Regions from separate parts of the Paenibacillus diazotrophicus genome, predicted to be linked through region 2. Evidence: riboswitches for the same ligand, from Rfam matches in the RefSeq annotation. Region 2 holds a riboswitch; each other region holds the start of a gene.

Evidence for each region. A riboswitch is a leader RNA that binds a small molecule or an ion and turns the genes downstream of it on or off. The one in region 2 is predicted to bind thiamine pyrophosphate.
Region 1: another riboswitch for thiamine pyrophosphate. It lies ahead of ACAN54_RS08665 (ABC transporter ATP-binding protein); the one in region 2 lies ahead of ACAN54_RS29650 (thiamine phosphate synthase).
Region 3: another riboswitch for thiamine pyrophosphate. It lies ahead of thiC (phosphomethylpyrimidine synthase ThiC); the one in region 2 lies ahead of ACAN54_RS29650 (thiamine phosphate synthase).

The regions. Positions count from the first base shown of each region.
Region 1 is NZ_JBGJZN010000001.1:1,900,135-1,906,404, reverse strand. It holds gene ACAN54_RS08670 (ABC transporter permease) at 1-531, opposite strand, end outside; gene ACAN54_RS08665 (ABC transporter ATP-binding protein) at 545-1,303, opposite strand; TPP riboswitch at 1,457-1,559, opposite strand; gene ACAN54_RS08660 (TetR/AcrR family transcriptional regulator) at 1,631-2,287, opposite strand; gene ACAN54_RS08655 (DHA2 family efflux MFS transporter permease subunit) at 2,480-4,000, shown strand; gene ACAN54_RS08650 (amino acid ABC transporter substrate-binding protein) at 4,292-5,143, shown strand; gene ACAN54_RS08645 (amino acid ABC transporter permease) at 5,202-5,870, shown strand; gene ACAN54_RS08640 (amino acid ABC transporter ATP-binding protein) at 5,882-6,270, shown strand, end outside.
Region 2 is NZ_JBGJZN010000017.1:5,940-12,209, reverse strand. It holds gene icd (NADP-dependent isocitrate dehydrogenase) at 1-585, shown strand, start outside; gene ACAN54_RS29670 (hypothetical protein) at 725-1,150, shown strand; gene ACAN54_RS29665 (S-layer homology domain-containing protein) at 1,345-1,983, shown strand; gene ACAN54_RS29660 (NUDIX hydrolase) at 2,155-2,580, opposite strand; gene ACAN54_RS29655 (SDR family oxidoreductase) at 2,816-3,685, shown strand; TPP riboswitch at 3,852-3,953, shown strand; gene ACAN54_RS29650 (thiamine phosphate synthase) at 4,076-4,678, shown strand; gene thiS (sulfur carrier protein ThiS) at 4,738-4,941, shown strand; gene ACAN54_RS29640 (thiazole synthase) at 5,003-5,767, shown strand; gene thiH (2-iminoacetate synthase ThiH) at 5,798-6,270, shown strand, end outside.
Region 3 is NZ_JBGJZN010000011.1:23,684-29,953, forward strand. It holds gene ACAN54_RS27725 (tetratricopeptide repeat protein) at 1-1,435, shown strand, start outside; gene trxB (thioredoxin-disulfide reductase) at 1,455-2,408, shown strand; TPP riboswitch at 2,478-2,584, shown strand; gene thiC (phosphomethylpyrimidine synthase ThiC) at 2,700-4,394, shown strand; gene ACAN54_RS27740 (DUF1858 domain-containing protein) at 4,623-4,850, shown strand; gene ACAN54_RS27745 (DUF438 domain-containing protein) at 4,893-6,161, shown strand.

The DNA.
Region 1 (6,270 bases), on a different contig from region 2:
AAGTCCGGAGAACAAAGAGGGCAGTGCAGGCGGAATCTGGATCTTACGCAGAATCTGCCAGCGGGTGGCACCTAGTGTGAGCAGCAGTTCTTTGTACACAGCACCACTTTTGCGCAGACCATCAAAGGTACCTATAACTACCGGGAAGAAGGCGGTAAGGAATACTACCGCTACCTTGCTCCACATGGTATAGCCAAACCACATAATAAAAATGGGCGACAGTGCAATCAGTGGAACGGTCTGACTGATCACCAGCAAGGGGTATAGTGCTTTTTCAAGTGGAGTGAACATGTGCATACCCGTCCCCAGCAGCATCCCGCAGGTGGCCGACAGAACAAAACCAAGCAGAACCTCCTCCAGAGTAGCGGGTAGATGCTGACCGAAGAGCAGCAGTCTCTGCTCCACAAGCGCGGCCCATATGGCTGTTGGTGCAGGGAGAATGAAAGCCGGAATCAGCTTCAACCGGGCAGCACTCTCCCAGCCGGTAAGTGTCACGAGGACTAGCACGGCAAAAGGAACATAATCACTCACAAGGGTTCTGATACTAGCGCGTCTCATGCAGCCTCCGCTCTAATTCCTCCCGCAAAGCAACAAATTGCGGTTCATAATTCATACGGTAGTGTCTGGGACGCGGCATTTCCACCCTGAATTCCTGTACACCGCCGCTAATTCCATTCATTAGATAGATCCGGTCACTGAGCAGCAGTGCCTCCTCCAGATCGTGGGTAATGAACAGAACGGTTTGTTGCAGACTGCCCCATAATTCCAGGAGCCAGCGGTGTAACTCGCGTTTGGTAATGGCATCCAAGGCTCCAAAAGGCTCATCCAGCAGCATCAGCTCATTTCCGGCAGCAAGGGTGCGCAGCATAGCTACACGCTGACGCATCCCGCCGGACAGCTCCTGCGGGTAGAGCCGCTCTTTACCTTTAAGTCCAAACCGGTCTAGCATCTCACGGATCTCCTTTATGGCTTCTGATTTGCTGCCTTTTCGCTTAAGCTCCCAGGGGAGCAGGCAGTTGTCCATCACGGTTCTCCAGGGCAGCAGCAGATCCTGCTGAGGCATATAAGCGACCTGGCCTAGTCTAGATGAAGGATCATTAGACGTCATTCCGTGAATTTTCAATTCACCTTCCGTATGCTGAAGCAATCCGGCAATGATCTTGAACAGGGTGCTTTTCCCGCAGCCGCTGGCACCGACTATGGAAATGAATTCGCCCCGCCTGACATTCATTGAGAGTTCGCTGAATACCGTAGACTGCGGTGAAGCAGAGTAGGAATAGGACAGGTTACGGATAGATATCATCTTGGTATGTATAAGCCTCCTTTCTTGTACACGCATTTGCAGCCGGATTTGTAACGATCTGAATGGGATGGAAACACAATAAAGACCCATCCGTCTCCAGAGGAGGCAAATGGGTCTGAAAGGTTCGGCAGTAGGCAAGGAGCAGTACCGCAGATCGTTTCTGTTCCACTTCCCTCCGCTGGTATGATCCAGATCAGGTTCCAAGGGTCCGAAGCTTAAAGCTTCGTCTCAGTCATAGACTCCCCTAGTGAAATAGCAGGTTAATATAATATTCGCAATTGCTAACTAATATAGCATATTCCAGAATGTTGTCAAAAGAAATAGTACTCAGCACCGCTGCAGCCCGGTTACGAAGAGGGTCAGAATTCCCTCGGTAATCTCTTTTTTGCCGGACCCGTGAAGCTTCTGTTGATAGAGGTAGAGATCAGGACTGAGGACTGCGATCAATGAAGTTGCAGCAAAATGGGGATCAATGGTTATCAGCTTGCCATCATCAGCGAGCCGCTGCAGCCGCTCGGCCATCACAGCATTCAGCCGCTGGAAAATCGGATGCTCAAACTGGGTAAGCTGTTTTTTGCCGGTAAACTCAGACTTGATCATCTGGAGCAGTTCGGCATGCTGGTCTATGAAATCCACGACCTGTTCGATACTCCTCCGCAGCCCCTCAATGGAGCTGTCTGATCCAGCCGGGACTTGAAGCTCGTGCTCCAGACTTGCAAGAAATTGTTCAGAATTGGTGGAGAGCAGGGCAGAGCAAATTTCACCTTTATCCGTAAATCTGCGGTAGAGCGACCCCTGACCCATTCCTGCCCGCTTGGCGATGCTGTACATGCTGACTGCTTCGAGACCATTATCTCTAAAAAGCTCTCGGGCGGCTTCAAGAATACGCTGTACATATGGATCCTGATAGTTCCGGGAGGATGATGGATTGGTTTGAACTGTTGGATTTGAGGACGGGCTGCTGGCGGGTTCTCTCGGGTTCATAGCAGACTCCTTTCAGAAATTCAGCATAAATTTACAGAAAACGTGAGAACTACATTGACAGAGCGGACAATTGTCCGTAGACTAAAAAATGCGATACCGGACAATTGTCCGTTTCAATATACATTATATAAATTATGCTGCGTTGCGGTCAATGAATTCCCCTTCGCAGTTCAATTCAGGAGGAGATAGAGAATGGAGCAATCGCTGAAATCGGATGCCGATTTTCGTCTGTCAAGCATTCTGGTTCCACTGCTGGCTATTATTGCCGGTGTATTCATGGTGGTGCTCGACAGTACTGCTATGAATGTAGCTTTGTCCACTCTGGTTAAGGATTTCAATACAGATTTAAATACTTTGCAATGGATTGTGACCGGCTACATGCTGGCTCAGGCCTCAGTAATCCCGTTATCCGGGTGGTTGTCTGACCGATTCGGTTCTAAGACTGTTTTTCTGACTGCGGTTATTGTATTCACTATCGGTTCTATCCTCTGTGCAACACCTAGCCGTGCAGAGTGGTTGATAGCGTTCCGGGTCCTGCAAGGTCTGGGAGGAGGATGTGTGCTCCCGGTCGGCATGGCCTATGTCTATAAGCTGGCTCCCAAGAGTAAGGTAGGCGTAGTCATGGGAATTATGGGCATTCCTGTACTGTTCGCTCCGGCAATCGGTCCGGTCCTATCCGGCTGGCTGGTGGAATATCATTCCTGGCGCTGGATCTTTCTGATTAATATTCCTATCGGAATCATCTGTCTTCTCATCGGTTCACGTAAGCTGCCGCAATCGGAACGCAGCCAGGTTCCGGGTATGGATAAGCTTGGGATGATTCTTGGGCCGCTTGCATTTGCTTCTCTTTCTTACGGGGTAAGCCAGGGAGCGGATAGCTGGACATCGGACAAAACACTGATCGGCCTATTACTGGGTACGGCAGCGTTAATTGCTTTTGTCATTGCTGAGCTCCGTTCGGATACACCTCTGCTGGAGCTGCGTATTCTGCGCTCGCTTGATTTCAGCACAGGTATATTTGTACAGTGGATCGCACAGTTCGGTTTGTATGGTGCGTTGTTCCTGCTCCCCCAGTTTCTGCAGCAGGCCCGCGGCTTCGGGGCATTCGATACCGGTCTTACCCTGCTGCCCCAGGCGATCGCTTCCGGCCTTATGATGCCCATTGCCGGGATTTTGTTCGACAAGATTGGAGTTCGCTGGCTGGTGGTCTGCGGACTTAGCCTTGTCTCGGGTGCTTTGTTCCAGTATTCTCATGTGGACCTCACCACGCAGAGCAGAGATTTGATTCTGCCGCTGATCATGTGCGGTGCAGGCATGGGTATGATGGTAATGCCTATGAATACACATCTGCTCAACAAGGCCCCAAGTCATTTGGTTAACCGGGTTACCTCTTTGACTAACTCCATGCAACAGGTAATCAACTCACTGGCTGTATCTACACTTGTAACGATCTTGACCTCAAGAGCGGCAGCACGGGGCGCCGAAATGCAAAAGGCTGCAGGTGCAGCCGGCAAGGACGCGGCCCAAGCTTCGCCCGATGCTTTGAAGCTGGCTACACAGACTGTTCTGGCCAAAGGGTTCGACGATACTTTTCACATTATGATCTTTGTTGCTCTCGGAGGTGCTGTATTGGGGTTGCTCCTACGGAGAGGGCGCAGAGGTGGGAAAGACGGTTCAAAGTCAAAAGTGCAACCAGAAATGATGCATGGTTAAATTCTGGAAGTACAGTCAGGATTAGATCTGACAATCTCCGTTCAGCATTCAGGTGCTGCGGAGATTTTTTTGTTTCTGATTCTTCTGGGGAGATTAATAAGTTTTGGGCAAGCTATCCCTATATGAGTGCCTTCAGAAAGTGAATTGTAGGGTTATAACGCTTACAATATAATTCCGATGTTTATTATCGGAAAAAGGTATTGACTCCACTGACTTGACGGTGTTACTATTCAACTTGCCGGTGAACAGCCGGTACATACAGAGAATGATACGAGAGGGGTTAATCTATTTATGAAAAAACTTAGTCTGACTATCCTATTGCTGCTTACAGTGGTGCTGGTGGCTGCTTGCGGCAATAATAACAATAATGCTGGAGGCAATAACACAGCAGCCGAGTCCTCGGCAGCACCCACTGAAGGAGCAGCTGCATCTGCGGAACAAAACAGCCTGGAGGCCATCAAAGCCAGCGGCAAGCTGCGTATTGGAACAGAGGGTACCTATGCGCCATTTACTTTCCATGATGCTTCCGGCAAACTAACTGGCTTTGACGTAGAGATCGCTGAAGAAGTTGCTAAGCGGCTGGGAGTGAAAGCGGAATTCTTCGAAACCCAGTGGGACGGAATTTTTGCCGGGATGGACGCCAAGCGCTTTGACGTTATTTTCAATGAAGTTTCCATTACCGACGAGCGCAAGGTGAAGTACGATTTCTCGGATCCTTATATTGTCTCCAAAGCCGTGTTGATCGTTGGTGAGAAGAATGAAGACATCAAAGCCTTCGCGGATCTGAAAGGCAAAAAAGCCGGCCAGTCCCTGACCAGTAACCTGTCCGATATCGCTCGTGAGAACGGAGCTGAAATCGTTCCAATTGAAGGCTTCAATCAGGCTATTGATCTGCTGACCTCAGGACGTATTGATGCAACCGTGAATGACGGACTATCCTATCTGGATCTGAAGAAGCAGAAGCCGGATGTGAAGATTAAGGTCGTTGACGAGATTGCAGAGGGTTCCCAGAGTGCTGCTGTTTTCCTGAAAGGCAATGATGAGCTCGTAGCCGCGGTGAGCGAAGCCCTGGCAGCTATGAAGAGTGACGGTACGTATCTGAAGATTTCCGAGAAATATTTTGGCGCTGACGTTTCCAAATAATAACGGATGGACGAGGGCGGCTCAGGCCGCCCGGAGTCTAGAGAAGGATGTCTGATCTATGGATGACCGCAAAATACAAATTTTCCTTGATTCGATGCTGCCCCTGCTCAAAGCCGGGGTGGCTTTTACCATTCCGCTGGCTGTTGTCTCTTTTATATTGGGACTGCTTCTTGCTGTGTTGACCGCACTTGTCCGTCTGTCACCATGGACTATACCGAAGCTGATCGCCCGTTTTTACGTATGGATCATTCGCGGCACACCGCTTCTGGTCCAGCTGTTTATTATTTTCTACGGTTTGCCGGTAGTTGGCATCATACTTGATCCTTTTATTGCAGCTACAATAGGATTCACGCTCAGTGTGGGCGCCTATTCCTCTGAGATTGTGCGGGCTGCAATTCTGTCGATACATAAAGGCCAATGGGAAGCCGCATTCTCAGTCGGAATGACGAGGGGACAGGCACTGCGGAGAGTCATCCTTCCTCAGGCGGCACAGGTATCGATTCCGCCATTGTCCAATTCCTTTATAAGTCTGGTTAAGGATACCTCGCTAGCCGCGACGATCACATATGTCGAAATTTTCAAAACAGCACAGCAGATCACAGCAACTACGTACGAACCGCTGTTGTTGTATTGCGAAGCGGCTTTGTTCTATCTGCTGTTTTGTTCTGTACTGTCCGTTCTGCAAAATTACCTGGAGAAACGGCTCGACCGCTTCTCGGCGAGATAAGGAGAAGTACCGTGATTGAAATTCGTGACTTGCATAAATCATTCGGTCCCCTCCAAGTACTGAAGGGTGTGGATCTTACCGTAGAACATGGTAAAGTACTCGTAATTATAGGTCCTTCCGGTTCCGGAAAAACAACATTACTGCGCTGCTTCAATCTGTTAGAACAACCTGATCAGGGAAGCCTGTCACTGGGTGATCTGAAGCTAAATTTCACGGCCGGAGTCAAAATCCCGCAACGTTCAGTTCTGGCGCTCCGCCAGCGGACCGGGATGGTCTTTCAGTCCTATAATTTGTTCCCGCATATGACCGCTCTGGGCAATGTAATGGAGGGTCAGGTCACAGTCCAGAAACGTTCCAAGGAGGAGGCCCGCAAGCGGGGCATCGAACTCCTGACCAAGGT
Region 2 (6,270 bases):
GAAGGCGCATTTAAGAACTGGGGTTATGAAGTGGCTGAACAGGAATTCGGCGATCATGTCTTCACCTGGAATCAATATGATGCCATTAAGGAAAAGAGCGGCGAGGCTGCGGCTAATGCAGCTCAGAAGGAAGCAGAAGCCGCAGGCAAAATCATCATCAAGGATGCGATTGCGGATATTGCCCTGCAGCAGGTATTGACCCGTCCAACGGATTTCGATGTGATTGCTACGCTCAACCTGAACGGCGATTACCTCTCCGACGCACTGGCTGCACAAATTGGCGGCATTGGTATCGCACCGGGAGCGAACATCAACTATATTACGGGTCACGCCATTTTTGAAGCTACTCATGGTACTGCACCGAAGTATGCGGATAAGGACGTAGTAAATCCGGGTTCAGTTATTCTGTCCGGTGTTATGCTGCTTGAACACCTGGGCTGGCAGGAAGCGGCGGATCTGATCTACAAAGGCATGACCACGGCCATCAACAACAAGACTGTGACCTATGACTTTGCCCGTCAGATGGAAGGCGCCACAGAGCTGAAATGCTCGGCATTTGCTGACGAAATCATCAAGCACCTGTAGTCTACTGCTAACTAAGCTAACTTCTAAAGCACATGCCCTCATTTCTTGAAAGGAAATGGGGGCTTTCTTTTCATCGACGGTGAGGTTGGGTATAATAAGTATGTAACTTATATCATAGCGAAAAGTGAGGAGGTCAAATATGGATCGGATTTTCTTTTTCCTACATATGATCGGGACATTGGCGCTCGGCTTCTATCTGGTGCTGCCGTTCATTCTGAGCGGTACAGCTAAACTGTCTAATACAGCCAAAGAAGGAACGCTAAGTGCGATCGGCGGACTTAACCGGTTTGCCCAATATGGCCTGGTGATTCAGCTGTTGACAGGCGGATACATGATCTCACAGGGGGATTACACCGTAGCCTGGATGATTGTTGTCGTAGTACTGCTGCTGGCGATGTTTGCCTTGGGCGGCATTATGAGTAAGCCCTTGCGTTTGGCCGCTGCCGGCATGCGCGAGAACCGTGATGTCTCTGGCCATACCGCGAAGCTGCGCACGATGAGTCTGCTACTGATGGTTGTGCTGATCGTAATGGTGTTTTTTATGGTGTACAGACACATTATCTAAGCCTATTGAAGTGAAATAGCTCTGGCGGCTGCGGCTGTCAGGGTTATTTTTGTTGAAGTACCGGAAGACAAATTTCGTAAGGAAAGAAACCTTCTGCCAAGGCAGTGCTATGTTCACTTGTCGCTCAATCCTAGAATATGGTAATATTTAGGAGTGAATAGCAGTATATCTACACATTGGGAAGAGGTGTAGTAGTGAAATTCAGACGGAGCATGATTGTATGCCTGAGCGTGAGCCTGGCTAGTTGTTTGCTGGATACCGTCCCGGTTGCTGCTGAAGGAAGCAGAACGGATTATGAGGGACACTGGGCCCAGAAACAGATCGAAAGCTGGATTCAGCATGGTTGGCTGAAAGGCTTTGAAGACGGATCGGTCAAGCCGGATCAGGAGATTACAAGAGCCGAATTTATTACGTTAGCCAACCGGATGTGGGGCTTCACGGCCAGTAAACAGACGGAATTCAGTGATTTGCCGAATAACAATTGGGCATACAGCGAATTCGCCAAAGCCATGACAGTGGGTTACATTCAAGGATATAAAGGCAAGATTCGTCCGAACGACCTAATTACACGCCAGGAAGTGGCCGTTATTATGAGCAGGCTGTTATTTTTGGAGGATGGAGCACCCGAGGAGGTGCTGTCCACGTTCAGCGATTACAGCAGAATTGCCAGCTGGAGCAGACCTAAAGTTACGTCAATGGTAAATATCGGAGCAATGAAAGGCTACCCCGATGGCAGTTTTGGTCCGGAGCGGTCCATGACAAGAGCAGAATCGATTGCATTGATGGAAATCTTTAATTTTAAGATCGGCGGGTTGGGAGATATATATCGTTAGAAGTTAGAATGTACTGAGCCGCAGCTCAATGTTGAGGCCTCCCAATTTTATATTGTGGAACATATCCATCCCTGACTGTAGTTCAGCTGAAGCAGCACTTGAGGTGGCCAGGCATAGATAAGAAGACTGCTCTCCTAATGGATAGCAGTCTTCTTATGTTACGGATGATCCTCACAGCAGTTCCTTTGACGCAAACACATTGCTTTTTTCAAATTCCGCTTGTATGCCGGGTGGGAGCAGGCTCTGTAGCTCGTGACGGGTACACCATTTAGAATCTGAGTGCTCTTCGGAGAGTACCACGGAATTCCCATCGGTTCGGCACCAGTAGGTGATGATGACGAGTTGCCTGCCAGGATCCGTCAGAAAGGATGTGGCATATAGAAGGTTCTCTACAGTGACCGTAAGTCCGGTTTCCTCCTCAATCTCCCGCTCCAGCGCAGCCTCCAGGCCCTCCCCGAATTCAATTTTGCCGCCGGGACATTCCCAGCTGCCTGCTCCTACCGAATCTGCGGCTGCCCGCTGTACGAGCAGGATTCTGCCTTGATGCAGAATGACTCCTTTGACCGCAACGATGATGCTTCGTGCATTTCTGGTCATCTAACATATGCGCCTCCTCGTCTTAAAGATGGGTCTTTCCGCGTCATGCCGGATTCATACTTCTCTAAAGTATATCGGCCCTTCACGCCAATAACGACTGTATTTTATGTTTGGACAGCCTGGAAGTGTGGTAAGTAACATAGCGTGAAGTGATTGTATAATTAGTGACGCATAAGCCATCTTAATACGATGTGGTTACTCTAACAAAAGGTACACAGCGAAAGGAGAATGGATCATGCCAGAAAATAAACAGTCTTCCAAAACTTTGCCTCCACAGGTGCAGGACCGGCAGCCCGGTATTGAGAGTGAGATGAATCCGCGCCCGGAATTTGAAACGTCCAGCTACAAGGCGGCAGGTAAACTGCTGGGCAAGGCGGCACTCATTACGGGGGGCGACAGCGGAATAGGACGGGCGGTTGCCGTTCATTTTGCCAAGGAAGGTGCGGATGTGGTCATTTCTTATCTGAATGAGCATTCCGATGCCGAAGAGACCAAACGCCAAGTGGAGCAGGAGGGCCGGAAGTGTATTCTGATTGCCGGTGACATCGGCGTAGAAGCGTTCTGCCAGGATCTGATCAACAAGGCGGTAGAGGGACTGGGCAAGCTGGACATCCTGATCAACAATGCGGCCGAGCAGCATCCGCAGGACAAGATTGAGGATATTACTTCCGAGCAGCTGGAGCGGACGTTCCGTACGAATATTTTCTCCATGTTCTATTTGACCAAAGCAGCCATGCCGCACTTGAAAAAAGGCTCCACGATCATCAATACGACATCGATTACCGCTTATCGCGGCAGCCCGCAGCTGCTGGACTATTCGTCCACGAAAGGCGCGATTCTCAGCTTTACCCGCTCGCTGTCGATGAATCTGGCGGAAAAGGGCATTCGCGTTAATGCTGTAGCCCCGGGACCGATCTGGACACCGCTGATTCCATCTACTTTTGATGCTAAAAAGGTCAGTGAGTTCGGTGGCACTCAGCCTATGCAGCGTCCGGGGCAACCGGAAGAGCTGGCGCCGGCCTATGTCTATCTGGCTTCGGATGATTCATCCTATGTCAGCGGTCAGGTCATGCATGTCAACGGCGGAGAAATTGTCAACGGTTAGAAGCTACTAAGCGGTCAAGCGTGTGCTGGAAAATATAGTTGTAAGAGCAGGCCTATGCGGTCTGCTCTTTTTATTGTACCGGGCAAGATTAAGCTTTCCTGTAAAAGGGATAGCTTTTCTGAGGAATATTATGTTAATATGAACCACGTCAGCAACTGAATATTGCAATTGTCCCTAGGGGTGCCGTAAGGCTGAGACGAACGTGTGGTTCGGACCCTTTGAACCTGATCTGGTTAACACCAGCGTAGGAAAGCGGAGAATGAATGAACTGCAGCGAAGTTGTATCTTTTACACCCGTATTCCTGCGGAAATTTATGACTGCCTCCTATCCCGGGGGCGGTTTTTTTGCGTTACCGTTCAGTTGCCAAAAAGTGAAGCCGGAGGTGCAAAGTGGCTGAAATTCATTTGATATCGGATGGTAAGTTGGACCCCGGGCGGTTTGCCAGCCTTGCAGCAGCTGTATATCCGTACGTGGACTATATTCACCTGCGGGAAAAGCACCGCTCTGCTGTGGAACTGCTGGGTATGGCTGAGCAGCTTCTGCGTGCTGGAATCCCCGCATCCAGACTGGTCATCAATGACCGGCTGGATATTGCGCTGGCCGTCGGTGCAGGTGCTGTCCAGCTGGCCTGGCACAGCTTGCCACCCGCAGCGGCCCGCACGGCTGCCCCCGGCCTCCGGCTGGGGAGGTCGGTACACTCGGCGGCGGAAGCCGCGGAGGCGGGCAGGCAGGGGTCAGACTACTGCCTGTACGGGCATGTCTTCCCTACTGGCTGCAAGCCGGGTCAGCAGGGGCGCGGTTTGCCACTCCTGGAGGAGGTTGTGCGCAGCAGCAGCATTCCGCTGATTGCCATCGGCGGGATTGATAAGGGTAATGCTGATCAAGTAATCAGGCATGGTGCAGCTGGCATTGCGGTCATGTCCGGTATTTGTGGAGCGGAGGACCCTGTGGCCGCTGCCCATGCTTACCGTCTGGCGTTACAGGCGGTGTAGATCTGAGGTTTGGAGGCTTGTAGAGTCATGAACGTGACACGCGAAGGAGGTGAGAGGGCATGAATCTGATCATCAACGGCAAACCCGGAGAGGTTGCTGAAGACTGCCGGACCGTTGCCGATCTGTTAAGCCGGCCCGAATGGAGCTACCGGCTTGTGATCGTGGAACGGAACGGGGAGATTGTCAGCAAGGATCATTATGAGGAAGTGGTGTTATGTGACGGCGACCGGCTGGAGCTGGTGCATTTTGTAGGCGGCGGCTGAAGGCGTTACCGACTTTCTATTATCTAATTCTTAAGTTCAGAAGAATCCAGGAGGCGAGTTCATGTTAGATCCTTTAGTGATTGGTGGCATTAAGTTATCGAGCCGACTGTTCATCGGCACCGGCAAATACAGCCGCAATACGCTGATTCCCGAGGTGGTGTCATCTTCGGGCTCACAGGTGATCACGGTTGCCCTGCGCCGTGTAGACCCGGAGAGCCAGGACAATATTATCAGCCATATTCCTTCCCATATGACCCTGCTTCCAAATACTTCGGGTGCACGCACCGCTGAGGAAGCTGTGCGGATCGCCAGACTGGCCAGAGCTGCAGGCCTCGGCAATTGGGTCAAGATCGAGGTGATCAGTGATCAGAAATATTTGCTTCCGGATAACCTGGAGACCATCCGGGCTACGGAGATACTGGCTGCCGAAGGTTTCGTAGTGCTGCCCTATATGAGCCCTGACCTCTCCGCTGCGCTGCGGATGAAAGCGGCTGGAGCCGCTGCCATTATGCCGCTGGGTTCACCGATCGGTTCTAACCGGGGACTGCGCACCAAAGAGCTGCTGCGTATTCTCATCTCAGAGGTGGATCTTCCGGTGATCGTTGACGCCGGCATTGGCCGCCCGTCCGAAGCGGCTGAGGCGATGGAACTGGGTGCGTCCGCTGTGCTTCTCAACACGGCAATCGCCACCGCCCGTAATCCGCTGCTGATGGCAGAGGCCTTCCGTGAGGCGGTAGCTGCAGGCCGTAAAGCCTATTTGGCTGGACTCGGTCCGGTGGAAGAGACGGCTGTCGCGTCTTCACCTTTAACCGGATTTCTGAAATAACTCACAGGCCAAGCGAAATGGGGGAGTAACATGAGTTTTTATGAAGTGCTGACTCGTCTGGAACAATTGCCTTACGAGAGCTTATGGCAGGAGTACCGGGTAGAGGATGTGAAACGGGTACTTCGCAAAGATCGTCTGGATGAAAAAGACCTGCAGGCCCTGCTGTCTCCGGCTGCAGAAGCTTGTCTGGAGGAGATGGCTGAGCGAGCGCAGCAGTTGACCCGTGCGCATTTTGGACATGTGATGCAGATGTTCACACCGATGTATCTGGCTGATTTCTGTGTGAACCACTGTACGTATTGCAGCTTCAGCTCGATTTATGATTTTCCAAGAAAAAGATTGACTCCTGATGAGGTTAGACAAGAGGCAAAAGCGATCTCCTCCACAGGTCTGCGTCATCTCCTGATTCTGACGGGAGAATCGCGCAGGGAAAGTTCGGCCACATATGTGAAGGAATGCGTGGAGATTCTTCTGGAATATTTCTCATCCGTCAGTATTGAGGT
Region 3 (6,270 bases), on a different contig from region 2:
CTATGCGAATATGGAAAGCTTTGAAGAGGCGGAACGCAGTCTGGTCACCTATCTTCAGGAGGATGCAAGCGGTGAGTTCCTGGCCGAGTCCGAAGAGCTGATGGAACTGCTGCAGTATGAGCTGAACCGTCCCGCTCCGCTAGTCCGGATCCGCAGTCGGGAGGGTGTGGTGGAGCATGACAGAGCCCGGAGTCTTTTGGAGGAAGGGAAATTTCCGCAAGCGGTCAAGCTGCTTGAAGAGATTGTCCAGAACATCCCGGACTTCCTGGCGGCACATAACAATCTGGCTCTTGCCTATTTTTATATGGGCCGCTTCGCCAAAGCCAAGGAATGCCTTGGCGAAGTGCTGAAGCAGGACCCGGGTAACCTGCATGCACTCTGCAATATGGCTATATTTCTGCAATATGCCGGCGATCAGGACCAACTTGCAGGCTTGGTGCGTATGCTTGAAGCGACTGTGCCTTTTCATCAGGAGCATGTATTCAAAATGGCAACTACGATGGGCATATTGGGCAAGCACAAAACAGCATACGGACATTTTCGCCGTCTGCTGAAGGATGAAGAGGTCGGCGGTGATGCCGGTTTATACCATTATTGCGCGGCCGCGGCCAGCAACAGCGGGCTCCATAATGAGGCTATACGCTGCTGGCAAATGGCCGCCAGACTGGACCCGGAATCAGCAGTTCCGAAATTTTTCCTGTCCCAGATGCAGCTGGCACAAGCAGAGGGCCGGCAACTGTCTCAGATAAGCTATAATTATCAGCTGCCCTTTCAGGAACAGTTGAAGCAGTGGAAGAACAATACGGACAGCTTCACTGAGGAACTGCAGAATAATCCGTTGCTGCGTGCATCATTCTTCTGGGCGCTGCGTTATGGTGATGCCAATACGAAGCTTCAGGTGACCGAAGCGCTCCACTGGATTGAAGATGATGAAATGTCTGAAGTATTGAAGACAGTATCGGAGCAAGAACCGCTTCAGGAGGCTGCGCTTCTCAGTCTGCAGCGTCTGATCGGCGGCAGTTCGGAGGAAGGCGGAATCCAGAGGGCTGTGCAGGACTCTGTTGTGTCAGGCCATAAAGGACCGCCAGAGTGGAAAGAGGACTGGCAACGGATTTTGGATCATATGGCTGCTGTGCAGGACCGCAGATTTGATACTGCGCAGAAGAAGGATGCCGAGCTCCTCTGGAAGCATTTCATAGCCCGCCTCTACCCGGATGTTCCTTTGTTCCGGCATGCGGAGGGCTGGTGTGCAGCTCTGGAGTATTTAACCGCCAAACTGCATGGTCATCCGGTTACCTACCGTGAGGCTGCCCAGCGCTACGGCGTTTCCGTCTCGACGGTAAGCCGGTATGCCCGGCGTATTGATCAAGCATGCGGGTTAACGCAGGATGGGGCGGCAGCAGACGTTTTGCCGCCATTTACGGAAAATATCTGACCCTAAGGAGGACTTGCTAATGTACAAAACAATTGTAATCGGAACAGGTCCGGCAGGATTGACTGCTGCGATTTATCTGGCACGTGCCAACCTCAGCCCCCTTGTTATTGAAGGATTGCAGCCAGGAGGACAATTGACTACGACGACAGAGGTAGAGAACTTTCCAGGTTTTCCAGAAGGTATTTTAGGTCCGGATCTGATGGATAACATGCGTAAGCAGGCTGAACGCTTTGGGGCTCAATTTAAGAACGGCTGGGTGGATGCTGTGGATTTCTCGCAGCGCCCCTTCAAAGTAACCGTAGATGGACTGGGTGTGCTGGAAGCAGAGTCGGTGATTATATCAACCGGTGCTTCCGCAAGGTACCTCGGCATACCGGGAGAGCAGGAGAATGTCGGACGCGGGGTTAGTACCTGTGCAACCTGCGATGGATTCTTCTTCCGCGGCAAAAAGATTGTTGTGGTCGGCGGCGGCGACTCCGCGATGGAGGAAGCCAGCTTTCTCACTCGATTCGCTTCCAGCGTAACCCTGGTCCACCGCCGTCCGGAGCTGCGCGCCTCGAAGATTATGCAGGACAGGGCGCGTGAGAACAGCAAGGTGGCCTGGGCACTGAACCGCACGCCGCTTGAAGTTACCGTCGGGGATACCGGGGTGAAGGGACTAACGGTCCGCAATAATGATACGGGTCTTGAGGAGCTCGTGGAAGCAGATGGCGTATTTGTTGCTATCGGCCACACACCGAATACGGCATTCCTCGGCGGTCAGATTACTACAGATGCCAACGGCTACATCGTGGTGAATCCAGGAACAACAGAAACTAACATTCCAGGCGTATTCGCTTGTGGGGATGTTCAGGATACGCGTTACCGGCAGGCGATTTCGGCTGCAGGAACCGGCTGTATGGCCGCTATGGATGCTGAGAAGTATCTGGAAGGCACTATGGTGCATGATTGGAGCGAAACGCTGGATAAGTAACGGAGCGGACTAAGCGAATTTTTGGTTGACAATAAATACCTGCTAGCGTAGATTGTATTTAATTAGATAGATACCCACTAGGGGAGCCTGAATGGGCTGAGACGGGGAAATTGAATTCCCGGACCCTTGAACCTGATCTGGATCATACCAGCGTAGGAAAGTGGAGCCGGACCTTTTTTGAGCACAGCCTTATTGGCTGTTCGTGAATAAAGCCGCTCCAGGTGGAGCGGCTTTTTGCTGCGTGCTGATCTTATCTAAAATGGCTCACAGAGCGTTGAGGAGGAGATAAGAATGTCAGATTCATCAAAAAAGGAACAAGTCGATCTTTCGGGATTCCCCGCAAGCCGTAAGGTGTATGTAGAGGGCTCGCGCCCGGATATTCAGGTTCCGATGCGTGAGATCCGTCTCAGCCGTACCGAAGGGGTTGCGGGGGAAGAGGATAATGAGCCGCTGCGTGTCTATGATACTAGTGGGATTTACACGGATGCTGCTGCACAGACCGATGTACGTAAGGGCCTGCCGGCGCACCGCTTAAGCTGGATTGTGGAACGTGGGGATTCAGAGGAATACGCCGGGAGAGCCGTTCAACCTGGAGATTACGGATTGGCTGCAGACGGAACGTCGGCGGAAGGGTTCACCGGCTTGCGGCGGAATCCCTTAAGAGCACGTAAGGGCTGTAATGTCACCCAGCTCCACTATGCACGGCTGGGGATGATTACACCGGAAATGGAGTATATCGCGATTCGGGAGAATACACGGCCTGAATTTGTAAGGGATGAGGTCGCTGCCGGCCGCGCGATTATCCCGGCCAATATCAACCATCCCGAGAGTGAACCAATGATCATAGGCCGTAACTTCCTGGTTAAGATCAACGCGAACATCGGGAATTCCGCTGTCTCTTCTTCCATTGAAGAGGAAGTGGAGAAGATGAGATGGGCTACCCGCTGGGGTGCGGATACGATTATGGATCTATCTACCGGTGCGAAAATTCATGCCACCCGCGAATGGATTATCCGCAATTCACCGGTACCGATCGGCACCGTACCCATTTATCAGGCACTGGAGAAAGTAAAAGGAATCGCCGAGGATCTGACCTGGGAGTTGTACCGGGACACGCTGATCGAACAGGCGGAGCAGGGTGTGGATTACTTCACCATTCATGCCGGGGTGCTGAAGCGTTATATTCCGCTTACTGCCGGAAGAACGACCGGAATTGTCTCACGTGGCGGCTCTATTATGGCGGCCTGGTGCCTTGCACATCAACAAGAGAACTTTTTATATACACATTTTGAAGAGATTTGCGAGATTATGAAGACTTATGATGTGGCCTTCTCCCTGGGGGACGGACTGCGTCCGGGCTCCATTGCCGATGCCAATGACGAGGCACAGTTCGCTGAACTGGAGACGCTTGGAGAGTTGACAGCCATCGCCTGGAAACACGATGTTCAGGTAATGGTCGAAGGTCCGGGACATGTGCCAATGCACAAGATCAAGGAGAATATGGATAAGCAGCTGGAGCTCTGCCAAGAAGCCCCTTTTTATACACTGGGTCCTTTAACCACGGATATTGCACCAGGTTATGACCATATTACTTCTGCGATTGGTGCGGCGATGATCGGCTGGTTCGGGACAGCGATGCTGTGCTACGTCACGCCTAAGGAACACCTGGGATTGCCTAACAAAAATGATGTACGCGAAGGAGTCGTTACCTACAAAATCGCCGCACATGCTGCAGATCTGGCCAAAGGCCATCCAGGTGCGCAGGATCGGGACAATGCCCTGTCGAAGGCGCGGTTCGAGTTCCGCTGGCGTGACCAGTTCCACCTTTCGCTGGACCCGGAGCGGGCGCTGGAGTACCATGATGAGACTCTTCCAGCCGAGGGTGCCAAAACAGCGCACTTCTGTTCCATGTGCGGGCCCAAATTCTGCAGTATGCGTATTTCGCATGATATCCGTAATTCGTCCAGGCTAAGCAAAATGCTATAACCCAAGCCGGACCACATAAGGCTGTTCCCGCGCTGCGAGGCGTAAGGGGACAGCTTTTTTTCTGAAGATAAGAGGTTATCCGCTTCACGTTATGAATTATCTTTGTCCTTCTACAACTACTTTAAAATTTAGTGACTGCAATCACTCTTCGGCCCTGTGCCCTATGCTAAGCTGTTGTTGAGAAAGGTTATCAATTGGTAGAATGCCAAGCTGCAGGAGGAGAGTGCAATGAGCAAACACCTTAACATGGATGAGTCCATATTCGAGCTGGTCAGCCGTTATCCGGAAGCCATAGACATTATGGTTGAGCTGGGTTTCCGCGATATAACTAAGCCTGGCATGCTGCAGACGGCGGGCCGGTTCATGACCTTGTCGAAAGGAATCACAATGAAGAAAATGGATCGCGAAACCGTCCGGCTGGCATTTCAGAGCCATGGCTTCGAGATTATTGAATAGAGTGCTGAGATTAACAGATGGAATGGAGAAGGAGAGAGAACGATGAGTGAACTGATTAACAACCGTGAAATGGATATTCCTCAGCAGACACGCCGCCAAGCCATGCTTAAGGAGATTATTAAGGAGCTGCATGCCGGTAAAAGTGTAGAGGAAGTCAAGGCGCGTTTTGCAGAAGCGGTAGGTGATGTCACGGTAGAGGAAATTTCTGCGATGGAGCATTCCCTGATGACGGAGGAAGGGATTCCTGTAACTGAGGTACAGCGCCTGTGCTCTGTGCACACGGCCATTTTCAAAGGATCGATCCAGGAAATTCACCGTTCTGCCAAGCCGGAGGAACAGCCGGGACATCCCGTCCACACCTTCAAGCTGGAGAACCGTGAGATTGAACGGCTGGTGAACTTCCGTATGCAGCTGCATGCCGATAAATTCCAAAGAAACGACAGCGAAGAGATGATCTTCAAGCTGCTGGAGGATCTGAGCCTGCTGCTTGATCTCGACAAGCACTACAGCCGCAAAGAAAATCTGCTGTTCCCTTACCTTGAGAAATACGGTATTTATGGCCCAACCAAAGTGATGTGGGGAGTGGATGATGGGATCCGCGGCATGATCAAACAAGCCAAGGCTGCGCTCAGTGCGTACAACGGGGAAGCGGCAGAGGTTGGAGCTCTGCTTACGAACATTATCCAGGAAGTAAATGAAATGATCTTTAAGGAAGAAAATATTTTGCTGCCGATGGCGCTTGATAAACTGACTGAAGATGAATGGGTCAAAATCGCCCGCGAAAGCGATGAAATTGGCTTCTGCCTGACTGCGCCGGAGCGGGAGTGGATTCCTGAGCGTGCTGCAGAGCCGGAGGGGGCAGTTGCGCAAGGCACAGAAGATGGAAAAGAAGGCTTATCACCTCAAGGCTTTATCCGCTTCGAGACGGGCCTGTTGTCTCTGCATCAGCTGGAAACCGTGCTGAATCATCTGCCTGTTGATCTGACATTTATCGATGAAAATGATGTCGTTCGTTACTTCTCCCATGGCAAAGAACGGATCTTCGCCCGCACTAAGGCTGTTATTGGCCGCACGGTGCAGAACTGCCATCCGCCGCAAAGCGTGCATGTCGTTGAGAAGCTGCTGGAGGATTTCAAGGCAGGCCGCAAAGACGCCGAGGATTTCTGGATTGCCATAAAGGATAAATTTATCTACATCCGTTATTTCGCAGTACGTGACGAAGCGGGCCGTTACATGGGCACCCTTGAATTCACCCAGAACATTGCCCCGATCCGCGCGTTGGAGGGTCAGAAACGGATTTTGTCGGAGTAGCTGTCTACATTCGTACTACCCTCCGTCCACCGCCTTGAATTTATGCTGATTGATCCGCCCCTTGCCGCATAGGCAAGAGGCCTTTTTCATAAAAACAGGAATTTTTCAG